3 regions of the Alteromonas sp. S015 genome follow, and region 1 is predicted to be linked to each of the others. Evidence: predicted binding sites of a transcription regulator. Region 1 holds the regulator's gene; each other region holds the start of a gene.
The links. The regulator MetJ, encoded in region 1, represses methionine synthesis genes. The targets are predictions, from matches to a motif close to TAGACGTCTAGACGTCTA.

Region 1 (4,354 bases):
CGCCGCTCTTTTGCGATAGGCTGTTCTTTGAACGACTTATCATTTGAATTAAGTAACGTATGGTGTGCGACTTCGGGTTGTATAGCGATACGGCCTTATTATGTGAGGTAACCCAATGAAACAAGATATCCACCCAAAATACGAAGAAATCACAGCAACTTGCTCATGTGGTAACGTAATGAACATCCGCTCTACGCTTGGTAAAGACATCAACCTAGACGTATGTTCTTCATGCCACCCTTTCTACACTGGTAAGCAACGTAACGTTGATACTGGTGGTCGTGTTGATCGCTTCAAGAAGCGTTTCGGTGCGTTGGGCAAAAAGTAAGCCTGATATCGAGCTCGAAAAAAGCGCCTTTATGGCGCTTTTTTATTGCTTAAAATTCACGCTTCACACAAACAAGGTAAACCAAACAGCGCTTTAACGCCGATATTCTGCATAAAACCACTATTTCGCCAATGTAGCTAACTTTTGTAACTAGCTTTGCGACATTCAGCTTCACGTGAAATCAGTGAAGGTTTTTAATGTTGGATAAATGCCTGTCCCAATTGCCGCCACTGACTTTTTTACATTGTTCTTCGCTATCAAAATAAATACCAACGGGTGCTGACTTAATTGACGCCAAAGCAATATTCACTTGGCTTATAAAGTCTATATCCCAATCATTAGTTAACGCCCGCTGCTTTTCCTGCTCTGTATTAAACACGGCAATTACCTGCGGCGCTCTCCAATGCCCTACGTGAGTTAGCCAAACAAATCCACTATTGTCAGATTTTACGCTTTCGCACACATCGGTTAGCACGGTTATTAGTTTTCTTTCTGTCATATCCTCGCCTTCTGCGCAATTTTGAGTGGCTTTCACAGGATTTTATCAGAAATATTGGATGGAGAATTAACGAAGTCACTCCCTGCGTTCTATTTTCCTGAGTTGGGTTTATGTCCAGTACATTTACGAGAACGTAGACCCTTTAGATACCTTTGTTTTCACCTCCTCACAATAGACATACGGAATGATCCAACAAGTCAAAATAAATAGCATGAATGGCAATTATAGCACCATTTTACTGGTCTAATTAGTATGCCTAACCTACATTGGTATATGAGAATTCTGATCAGATATGTACACAGTGATTGGCTGTGTTAGAGTTGCAAACGACACTTTGATAGTGAGCATTGATTCTGTGAATAATGCATTACTTTCAAGACGTGTAGCGCTTTTTGGGTACAGACTTTATGTGTAAACCTGAGGCTTGTACCCATTCAGGTATGTGAGCAAAATCAGTAAAGGTTAACGCCTAGTCTGCTTTTTTCTACATGCCACCTTAGGGCCTGTTGATGATTGCTAAACAATAAAGATCTACAAGCCCTAGTGCTAACAACTAATTATAATCACTTTTGTCATTACTTGATTGTAACGCGCTTACGTTTATCTACCTATAACTATAACGACAATAAAATAGCTACAGAGCGTGAACGAAAACACCGATGAACCCTACATCTAAGGATACCTTTTTACATGTCAGATTTTAGACAACGCGCACTCGACTATCATGCCAAACCCACACCTGGAAAAATCCGCGTAGAGTTATCTAAACCAGCCGATAGCGTCGACGACCTTGCTCTTGCCTATAGTCCGGGCGTTGCCGAGCCGGTCAGAGAAATCGCCGAAGATGCAGATAATGCCTATAAGTATACGGGTAAGGGTAACTTGGTTGCCGTTATCAGTAATGGAACCGCGATTTTAGGATTGGGTAATTTGGGCCCACTGGCATCGAAACCCGTTATGGAAGGCAAAGCGCTTCTATTTAAACGCTTTGCTGGTCTTGATGCCATTGATATTGAAGTCAAGCATCGTACCACCGAAGAGTTCATTAATACCGTGGCAAATATCGCCGACACCTTTGGCGGTATTAACTTAGAAGACATCAAAGCACCAGAGTGTTTTGAAATTGAACAAGAGCTCATAAAGCGCTGTAAAATTCCTGTATTTCATGATGACCAACACGGTACTGCTATTGTAACAGCAGCGGGCATGCTCAATGCCTTGGAAATTCAGGGTAAAAATATAGAAAACGCTAAAATAGTATGTATGGGTGCTGGCGCGGCGGCGGTTGCCTGTATGGAATTACTGATCAAATGCGGTGCCCAGCGCGAGCGTATTTATATGCTAGACAGGAAAGGCGTTATCCATACACGTCGCGAAGACTTAACTGAGCACAAAAAGTTATTTGCTAACAACACTGACAAACGCACACTTGAAGATGTGATGGAAGGTGCGGATATCTTTGTTGGTGTGTCTGGACCGGATGTTTTACCACCAGAAACACTGGCCTTGATGGCTGAAAACCCGATTGTATTTGCATGTTCTAACCCAGACCCTGAGATAAAGCCTGAACTTGCTCACGAAGTACGTAAAGATCTTATTATGGCTACCGGACGTTCGGACTACCCTAACCAGGTAAACAACGTACTGTGTTTCCCGTTTATTTTCCGTGGCGCACTAGATGTTCGTGCAACGGCCATCAACGATGAAATGAAAGTAGCGGCAGTAGAAGCCCTTCGTGCTATCACGAAAGAACCTGTACCAGAAGAAGTATTAGCTGCAAGTAAAAGTGACAGCCTGACATTTGGTAAGGAATACATTATTCCTAAACCTATGGATCCGCGTTTATGCGAGCGTATTGCTACCGCCGTATCTAAGGCTGCGATTGAATCTGGCGTTGCACGCGTGCCTGAAAGTCCAGAAGAATAGAGTTCTGGTGCACAAGGCTAAAAATGGTTGGGTTATGCTCAACCTTTATTTGCTAAAACGTGCGCTTAAAGAATACAGGTACATAAAAAACGGCCCTGTATTGTAGGTTATCAACTAGCAGTACCTTACAACTGCTAACTTACAAAACAGGGCCGTTTTCATTTGAATGCTAAATTTTAGTCGTCTTCCGACACGTCGTTTTCAAAGCTTGGGTCAATGCCCATTTCTTCCATAATGCGCCTGGCTTCAGCAGGCACGCGATTTGGGTTGTCTTTACGTAAGTCATCATCGTTAGGCAATGGTTGACCGGTAAACGCATGTAAAAATGCTTCACACAACAGTTCCGAATTAGTAGCGTGACGCAAATTATTGATTTGGCGGCGAGTACGCTCATCAGTAAGTGCTTTAAGCACATTAATTGGTATAGAGACAGTGACTTTCTTTACCTGCTCGCTTTTTTTGCCATGCTCTGCGTAGGGGTGAATATATTTACCGTTCCATTCTGCCATTATACTAACTCGGTCTACTCTTTTTTATGTTATGAAGAGAAATTCTAAACAAGTTCACGAAAAGGTCAATTGAGCAGTGTAAACCTCTTGACGTCTAGACATATATTCTTTAATTTAGACGTCTAAACGTCTATAAGAATACATTTTTGAGAGAATAAGCCATGGTTTCTTACGCACAAGGTATCGATGCATTGAACCAGTCCCTGTCGGAACTGCGTGACATTGATGTATCTTTTGAATTCTTTCCACCCCAAACGGAAGCCATGGAAAAGACTTTGTGGAAATCCGTCGAGCGTCTAGCACCTCTAAAACCAAGCTACATGTCAGTAACATATGGCGCGAATAGCGGTGAACGTGACAGAACCCACGACGTAGTTAAGCGCATTCAGCAGCAGACCGGTGTCGCAGCGGTGCCTCACTTGACCTGTGTTGATGCTAGCCGTGATGAACTAAAGCAAATTGCAAAAGACTACTGGGACTCAGGCATTCGTCGTATTGTTGCACTTCGTGGCGATTTACCGGCAGGAGTAGAAAAAACAGAGATGTATGCCTCTGATCTTGTTGCCTTGTTAAAAGACGTTGCCGATTTTGATATTTCTGTTGCTGCATACCCAGAGAAGCACCCTGAAGCGCCAAATGCACAGTTTGATTTGCTAAATTTAAAGCGCAAAGCAGAAGCCGGTGCCACAGAAGCGATAACCCAGTTCTTTTTCGATACGAGTGTTTTCCTTCGATTTAGAGACCGCGCTGCTGCAGCTGGTGTCGACTTAGATATCGTTCCAGGTATATTGCCGGTAACCAACTACCAAACACTTGTGAAATTTGCGGGGTTCACTAATGTTCATGTACCGGGATGGTTGCACAAAATGTTCGACGGCCTTGATGCCGACGACCAAGCCACCCGTAATTTAATAGGCGCTAACATTGCTATGGACCAAGTTAAAGTACTAGCTAAAGAAGGGGTAAAACACTTCCATTTCTATACCTTAAACCGCAGTGAATTAAGCTACGCCATCTGCCACATGCTGGGCGTGCGTTCGGGCGTTTAATAGATAACGGCAACCAAAAGCCCGCTAACGTTTTTAAATGAAG
Region 2 (4,354 bases), on a different contig from region 1:
CATCGAATGGGGTATCGAAGTAAGCATTGAGTGCCGCAAACGCTGCCACAATAGAACTTGCGCTTGAACCCAAGCCGCTGCCTATTGGAAGGTTTTTATGCAGCTTAAGCGCAACAGGAGAGGTTGGCTTTCCAGCCTTTTCCATTTGCTCACAGAAATAGTGATAGCACTTGGTGACAATATTGCTGTCTGCATCGCCCGGGAGTTTGTGAGCAAAGCGCCCCACCGTTTCTAATGAAAATGACTCAGCCGCCTTTATTTCAACTTCATCACCTAGCTTAGTGCCGTCAACGGGCGCAAGCGCTGCGCCCAGTACGTCAAAGCCTAAGCTTACGTTTCCAATTGATGCCGGCGCAAAGGCCTTGAATGCTTTCATATTATTTCTCTTACTTCGATAGCGACACAGCTAATACATTAGCTCCATAAATGAGCGCCATCAGATCACTGACCTAGGTCGCACTTTCGCGTTTTTACTTCAATATCTTATTATGCACGCTAAACGTTCACTAGCGGTTAATGCGCCATTTGTTTCCAAGGCATAGTTCGTAAAATGTCAGCAAATACCCCAGCGGCAGTAACCGTACCACCTGCACCATATCCTCTAATTACATAAGGGATAGGGCTGTAGTAGTCACTATTGATAGCCAGCGCGTTCTCGCCGTCTTTCACTTGGGAAAGCGGGTTGCTAGCCGGTACAGCCTGAATGCTTACTTTGCATTTTCCATCTTCAATACTACCGATATAACGAAGTACTTTACCTTCCGCTTTAGCTGCCTCAACTTTTTCATTCATAGCAGCATCTAGCTCTGGAAGCTGGCGCATAAATTCATCTATTGAACAGTCTTCAGCAAAGTCTTTCGGCAGTACAGACTCAATTTCAATGTCAGATAGCTCCAACGCTAAATCAGCTTCACGGGCCATAATAAGCAACTTACGGGCTACGTCCATACCGCTTAGATCGTCGCGAGGGTCTGGCTCTGTAAAACCATTGTCTTTGGCCGTTTGTGTCGCTTGTGACAAACTCATGCCCTCTTCAAGCTTACCGAATACGTAAGACAAGCTGCCTGAAAGAATACCTTCGAAACGATGAAGCACATCACCTGCGCTGAATAGTTTTTGTAGGTTGTCGATAACAGGGAGGCCCGCGCCTACTGTTGTCTCATATAGATATTGGCGGTTCGTAGTAAGTGCAGTCTTACGCAACTTGCGGTAATAAGACATAGCGCTGGTATTCGCCTTTTTATTAGGCGTTACTACGTGGAAGCCGCTTTCCATCATATCTACGTATTGCTGTGCAATCGCTTCATGGCTTGTACAGTCAACAATAACCGGATTTACCAAGCTGGTATCGTTTGCGAACTGATGCAGGCGCTCCACACTTAAGCCTTCACTTGCAGAGTCCAGGGCCGCTTTCCAATCCCCGCTTAAATCAATACCTTGGCTGTTTAACAGCAATTTACGGCTATTTGCAATACCGTAAACGCGCAGCTGAATATTGCGTTTTAAAAGTGCTGGCTGTTGTTTTTCAATTTGACCTAGCAGTTCGGTTCCCACATTGCCACACCCTACTAGGAATACGTCGATGGTATGGCGGTCAGAGAAAAAATTCTGGTGAATAACCTTAACCGCTTTCTTAGCACGCTTACTTTCAATTACTGTTGAAATGGAGCGCTCTGAAGAGCCCTGAGCAATCGCTACATTGTTTACTCGCGCTTGGGCCAGTGAGTTAAAGAAACGCGCTGCCAACCCTTTGGTTTGACGCATACCGTCACCTACCAACGTAACAATGGCGAGGTCATGACGCACTTCGATAGGATCAAGCAATTGGTTTTGAAGCTCTAGTGCAAACGCATCTTCAAGGAGCGTTAACGCTCGGCTGGCGTCTTTGCTTTGAATACAGAAACTGATTGAGTATTCTGAAGAAGATTGGGTAATAAGGCTTATTGAAATATTCGCGTTTGACATGACTTCGAACACACGGCTTGCCATGCCAACCATACCTTTAAGGCCAGGGCCTGCGACGTTAAACATGGTAACGTTATCAAGCTGTGAAATACCTTTAACCGACGTCCACACTTCGCTTTTTTCATTGCTAATTAGCGTACCAGGCGCGGCCGGATTTAACGTATTTCTGATCAAACACGGAATGTGGTGCTGTGCAATTGGACCGATCGTTTTCGGGTGAAGCACCTTCGCACCGAAATATGACAGCTCCATCGCTTCTTGATAGGTAAGCTTATCAAGCAGTACTGCGCCTTCCACTTGGTTAGGATCAGCGTTGTAGACGCCGTCTACGTCTGTCCAAATTTCACAACAGCTTGCGTCGATACACGCCGCTAAAATGGCCGCTGAATAGTCTGAGCCGTTGCGCCCAAGCGTGACTTTTTCGCCAGCTTCGTTAACGGCAACGAATCCAGGCATAACCAAAAACTCACTACCATCGGTAGGCACGTCTGAAAAACGGGCTTTACTTAGCGATACGTCGGCAATGCTATCTAGGTAGTCACCCTCGGCAAGCACATATTTAACTGGGTCAATAATGCGATTATTTATGCCTTTAGCCGATAGCATAGCGCTAAAGAGTGTCACTGAGATGTACTCACCAATGCTAAGAATACCGGCAGCAATATTATCAGGCGCAACACCAAGCAGCTTTATACCTTCAAGATGCTGTTTTAATACTGATAGGTGACCATTAATGAACTCTACCACGTTTGCATGTGCAAATCCGTCGAGTTCTTCGTTTAGCTTATTGGCGATGCCGGTAACCGTGTCGTTTAACTTATTGAATAACGGCTGGAAATCTTCACCCGCGGCTGCTTGTTCACACAATAGTGAAAGCGCGTTAGTCACCCCTTTTGGGGCTGATAATACAACCGCAGCACCTTCGGTTTGGTGGGTTGCCGTGCTAATTTCCATTACGCGCATGTATCGCGATGCATCGGCAAGAGAAGAACCCCCAAACTTTAAGACTTTCATATGCTGCTCCTTAAGGTTACGCATGCTAAAACGTGTGTAAAAAAAAGCCCGCTCTGTGTTAGGCGGGCTTTCGTTGTCTTTTGCTTACTTGCACTAGCCAGCGACCGCCCTATTTGAGGTGGTAATCAGCATGATGGTGGTGCGAGTAACTAGAATCTTTTTCATACAAACAATTTGCCGTATAGACGTCTATAAGTCAACCGCAGTTTTCACCATACTGTATTGCAAAAAGTGAAACACTCTCAGATTAATATTTCTCTTTAAGGTACAAATGGTAATTTCTGCTACCAAATGTTGCATTTGGAAATGTTTAGGCCTCTAGCGTTTTATGTAAATGCTCAATATTCTTAGAGACTAAGCGCCTAAGCTCGCCTTTAGAAATGGCGCGGTTACGCTGGTTTTAACTGTAGCCACTTCCTTTGGGCTGCCTTCAGCAACGATTTTTCCTCCCTCATCACCCGCGCCTGGCCCCATATCAATAACGTGGTCGCAAACCCCAGCCACCTGCATATTGTGCTCAACCATCACCACCGTATTCCCCGCTTCGACTAACGTGGTTAAATGCTGCATAAGTAGCGAAGTGTCTGAAAGGTGTAAACCTGTTGTAGGTTCATCGAGCACGTAAAGGGTATTAGCGTTTTGAGCGCGTTTAAGTTCTGATGCTAATTTAATGCGCTGCGCCTCGCCGCCTGATAATTCGGTGGCACTTTGCCCAAGTGTTAGATAGCCAAGCCCAACGTTCATTAGCGTTTGAAGCCCCCGCGTAATGACTTGATTACTACTAAATACAGTAAGCGCTTCTTCAACCGTAAGCGATAATACGTCAGCGATAGAATGGTCGTTGTAACCAACTTCTAGTACGTTATCGTTAAAACGCTGTCCGTTACAAACTGTACAGGGGGAATAAACACTCGGCATAAACAGTAGTTCTACCGATACCACCCCCACCCCTTCGCAGTGTGGGCAACGCCCTTTTGCCACGTTAAACGAAAAGTGGCCTGCATCGTAGCCTCGGGCTTTTGCTTCTTCGGTTGAAGCAAATAAACTTCTGATTTGGTCAAATATACCAGTATAGGTTGCCAATGTTGAACGGGGTGTCCTGCCGATGGGAGACTGATCTACCACTACTATACGGCTCAACTCTTCAAGCCCGCTTTCAATGCGGCCTTGCTGCGGCTCACTTTCATGCGAAAAAGCGTCTTGAGCGAGAAGTGAATTGGCGTCAGTAAGCAGTTCTTTCGTTTCTCTTGTTTCTTGCGCTCGCTTCCCTTCTTTCTCGGCCGAGCTTAAACCACCTTTGACTAACTCAACTAATGCTTGGCTAATTAAACTCGACTTTCCAGAGCCGGAAACGCCAGTGACACAGGTCATTACA
Region 3 (4,354 bases), on a different contig from region 1:
CTAGCTTGTCTAGATTTCCGCTTACTGCTTCGAACAAATAGCCGAAAAGCCAAACGGTAATAACCATGTAAAAAACGGCTATCATGAACGGCGTGGCAATAGCCAGCCACCCCGCGATCTTCCATTTCTTTTCATTCCCACTAATCTCGCTATATGCGCCTAGCGGGTCTTTTTTAGCATGGCGACCTACTGACATTTCCGCCAGCATGACCGGTAAACAAATGGCAAAAACAAAAATAGCGTACATTAAAAGAAATGCACCACCGCCGTTTTTAGCTGCACCGACAGGGAAACCTACCAAATTACCTATGCCTACCGCAGAACCTGCAGCAGCCAAAATAAAACCTATGCGCGATCCGAATTGTTCTCTGGCCCCGCTCATATCCCTTCCTCTTGTTGAGTTATTGTTATAGCAGTTCGGTGTATCACCTTGTGATGCACAAGCACGTCGTATACCCACAATTTACACTTGTTGTCAGTACTTACTGCTCTTAAGAACCGAGCCGAGCGAACTGGTATTATTTATTATCAGGATGGCGTTTGTTGTTATGACTCACGTGTGGCGTCAACGCGTTGTATTGCTACCTCTATGGGCTTATCAATACGCTGCACCATTCCCAAAAGTAGCATGGTAACAGCAGTGAAATAAAAAGTCTTGATGTTGAACTTGCTGAAATGATGTTAGACCGTATCACCAAGTTACCACTTCGCCATTCCAGTCGATAAAATGACAAGCTTGGTCTCGATTAAGCGCCGAAAGGTGGTGAATAAGCTGTTTAGCGGTAAACTCAGACGTGAACAGTTTCTTGGCGGCGACGTTCTTTTGAAAAGGCTTAGAAAGCCCCGTATCAACCGTCCCGGGGTGATAACAAACAAGCATTACGTCTTTCAATCTGCGCTTGTATTCTACCGACGCCGTTTTAACAAACATATTGAGCGCCGCTTTCGACGCACGGTAGCCGTACCAACCGCCAAGTCCATTATCTGAAATACTGCCTACTTTCGCACTTAAGCAAACAAGGGTTGAGCCTTCTTTACTCATAATATTCACCAAGTGCTTAAGCCACAGTGCGGGAATGATACTGTTTGTCGAAAAATAAGCGGCTAAGGCTTGCTCGCTGACATCTTCTAAACGTTTCTCAGGATGAATGCCCTCACTTTCGCGGTGTAAAAAGCCTGTTGTGATCACTACTGTGGTTAACATAACCTGCTGTTCAGACAGCTGCTCAACAAATTCGCTTATGTGCCTGTCGTCCTGTTCGGCCAGCTGATGATAGGTAACATTCCCAGAATGACTGGTGTCAGATACAGGGGCGCGACTAACTGCGAACACCCTAGCACCTTCACTGCTATATTGCTCAACAAGCGCAGACGCAATACCGCCCGACGCGCCTACTATAAGGACGTTATTTGTCATTGACTTCTCCTGGTATGCAGCGATCGCACTGGCGTTTTTTACCTGTTAACAGATATGAAATGGTGTACCTATGCTTTGCGAATACATTGTAGAAAGCATCGGCCACGTGACGAATAACAGGCCAGCGAAGCGGTGCATATAGCCAACCCATGCCAACAGCTTTCCATGCTTCATGGGTGACATCAAGGCCGGTTATTAGCGTTCCGTCTTCACGAAGTCCATGGATTCTCGCGTTAAGCGCGTGCCAGTTCATGGTTGGATATCGGCTTGAAAAATCATGGCTCTGAATATCTACCAAGGTCAATTTGTTATGCTTATCTCTTTTTCTTAAATGACGCATTTCAGCAATACATAACGGACAATAACCGTCATAAAAAATAATCACGACTGAATACCTCTGCCAAATCTTGAACGCACTGAAACGCATTGGTGTATATAGCGAAATGCGTCAAGAGAAACTATTAATAACTTAGGTTAAATCCTTTTACCTAACTCGCACGTTATTCTTATTTAATATTCGTTTATACGATAAAAAAACACGCTTGGATGACTTGTGTTGTTGCCTACACGCACCCACACTACTGTCAAAGATTAAGAGAGGTTTTACTATGGCAAATTTACAAGTCGCCACCTTAGCAGGCGGATGCTTTTGGTGTATCGAATCTGCGTTTAACAGCGTTGAGGGCGTGGAAAAAGCAATTTCTGGCTATGCTGGGGGTGAAAAAGCCGACCCAACCTATGAAGAGGTGTGCACGGGCAATACTGGCCATGCTGAGGTGGTACAGGTAACGTTTGATGCCGATAGCATTAGCTACCGCGAGATATTAGAAATTTTCTTTGCGCTACATAATCCTACGCAGCTTAACAGGCAGGGCAACGACGTGGGCACACAGTATCGCAGCGCGGTCTTCTATCACAACGAAGTACAAAAAGCTGAAGCAGAAAAAATTATCGCAGAAATCACAGAAGAAGAGATTTGGCCCGATCCCGTAGTGACTGAAATAGTAGCAGTAAATAACTACTACGACGCCGAAGACTACCACCAAGATTACTTCAAAAATAATCCACAGAACCAGTATTGCTCTATGGTCGTGGCGCCTAAGCTTGCGAAGTTCAAAAAAACCTTCGCTTCTCGACTTCGCAGCGACGCATAAATAAAACAGCGATATTAAGCGCGCTATCAATAGTGTTAGCCAACAATAAAAAGGGTTGCTTAAAAGCAACCCTTCTGTTTTTCAATCTAATTTATTATTCAAACCAAACGCTGTTAATTTCTAGTGGAAATAATAAAGGCGCTAAGTCTTCATAACGCTTCTTATGCGCTTCACACGTCGCGTTTTTAAGGTAGTTTTTCTCCCAAGGATCGTTGATGATCCACAAGGTGTTTTCAATGGTCACTAATCCTTCCATCGACGAATTATCCATTGTGTACTGTTCACAATTCTGGTCGCTGGAAACGTCGAATGTAATTGGGATACGCTTTGTTGGCTTACTGCCACTCACATCAATGACCCACAGTTCATTGTCGTTTCTTGCCGCACCAAACAAATAGGATGCGCCCGTTGAATGAGTATATATCGCCAGCCCATTAATAGGGTGACTACCAGAAGTAAACGCAGGAAGTCGAAGGTTAGGCTCGCTCACTGTGGCAAAGTTGCTTGATGAGAAAAAGCCTTCATCAACAGACAATGTAAAAATTCGCGGCTGTCCTGCCTTATCTTTCTCTAGCGCCAGATATAACGTGCCGTCTTCAGCCATCGTCAACCCTTCTATGCCATCGTTAGGGAAATTACCTACTTCGAACTCTTGCGGAAACTGAAGAGGGCGTACATCCGACATTTCAACCGAACCATTATCTTTTCGCGTCAATTTTACCAACAAGGTGGGGTAATCTGTTGATCCTGTTTCCTCGTATTTGGTTTCACAGCGAGGGCTTAGCGCACCTGTGCGGGTGGCATCTTCGGTAACTGTGTAAATTACATTGCTGTCTCTGGGGTCAACGGCTAACGCTTCTAAATCAGGTTGCTCACTTAAATAGTTATAAAAGCAGCTTCGGCGTACAGTATTGGAAAACGAGAAGCGTTCGCTCGATGCGTTCAGTGTTGCGGTTTCTGGTGAAATGCTATGAAGTTTCAACTGCTGAGTGGTATCTGCGCTAGCATCTGCGATAGTAACAAGCTGACCGTCTAGCACCACCAACCCTGAGGTTTGAGGGTCAAACATCACGTTGCCTTTTTCATCAAGGATCCATTTACCCACGGTGACTTCTGTTAAGTCTTGAGGTTCAGGAGTAATGACAACGCCTTTGGGCTCACTGCAGGCGCTTATGAGTAAACAGGTTAACACAGCACAGGTTACATGTTTTAGCATGGTGTGAAGTCCTCTCTCCGTTCATTAAGACGAGAGCAAAAGGTAAAACTGAAAAAATTGTAAGGGAGTATATCGAGCATACCGTTTATTCACAAAAAAGAGTAAGGTTATACGATAGACATCCGGTTTGCTGATTACATATATGATTTGGCAACGTTAAGTAGTCTTGCTGTCATCATGGTTTCAATGAACGTGCAGCATATTTGTACCATTGATGAGTTAACACGCTTGTGTGTATTAATATTGACGAAAATTAAAGGAGAGCGTCATTTCTACGCAGCACTTGCCCCAAGTTATTGCAGGTCCAATAGTAAGAAAGGTGACATCTACAGAATGTCATATTTGGGTAGTAACCAGTAACGCCGATTCACCTGCGCTAAAGTTATCTGCAAATGAAGTCGTCGTCAGCGGCAATAGTCAGCGCGAAACCGTACGCGTAGGTAAGTACGCATTTATACACCTGCTCTCTTTCACTGCTTCAGAACCCTTCGAAGATACTGCGCGGATAGGTTACGCGCTATCTTTTCTCGACGACGCTCAGCAGGCTATATGGGAAGATGAACAACG

Region 2: a site for MetJ is predicted at 3,154-3,171, ahead of thrA (bifunctional aspartate kinase/homoserine dehydrogenase I). Genes of this name have one in related genera too.
Region 3: a site for MetJ is predicted at 1,932-1,949, ahead of msrA (peptide-methionine (S)-S-oxide reductase MsrA). Genes of this name have one in related genera too.

Annotation. Positions count from the first base shown of each region.
Region 1 covers NZ_JAZETO010000010.1:107,238-111,591, forward strand. Annotated here, with positions in the region: gene rpmE (50S ribosomal protein L31) at 116-328, shown strand; gene V7R42_RS17845 (hypothetical protein) at 510-827, opposite strand; gene V7R42_RS17850 (malic enzyme-like NAD(P)-binding protein) at 1,518-2,753, shown strand; gene metJ (met regulon transcriptional regulator MetJ) at 2,930-3,262, opposite strand; gene metF (methylenetetrahydrofolate reductase) at 3,424-4,311, shown strand.
Region 2 covers NZ_JAZETO010000004.1:178,457-182,810, forward strand. Annotated here, with positions in the region: gene thrB (homoserine kinase) at 1-376, opposite strand, end outside; gene thrA (bifunctional aspartate kinase/homoserine dehydrogenase I) at 514-2,979, opposite strand; gene V7R42_RS09475 (excinuclease ABC subunit UvrA) at 3,334-4,354, opposite strand, start outside.
Region 3 covers NZ_JAZETO010000011.1:34,399-38,752, forward strand. Annotated here, with positions in the region: gene V7R42_RS18300 (sodium-dependent transporter) at 1-382, opposite strand, end outside; gene V7R42_RS18305 (SDR family NAD(P)-dependent oxidoreductase) at 692-1,417, opposite strand; gene V7R42_RS18310 (thiol-disulfide oxidoreductase DCC family protein) at 1,407-1,802, opposite strand; gene msrA (peptide-methionine (S)-S-oxide reductase MsrA) at 2,026-2,571, shown strand; gene V7R42_RS18320 (hypothetical protein) at 2,666-3,787, opposite strand; gene V7R42_RS18325 (alkaline phosphatase family protein) at 4,071-4,354, shown strand, end outside.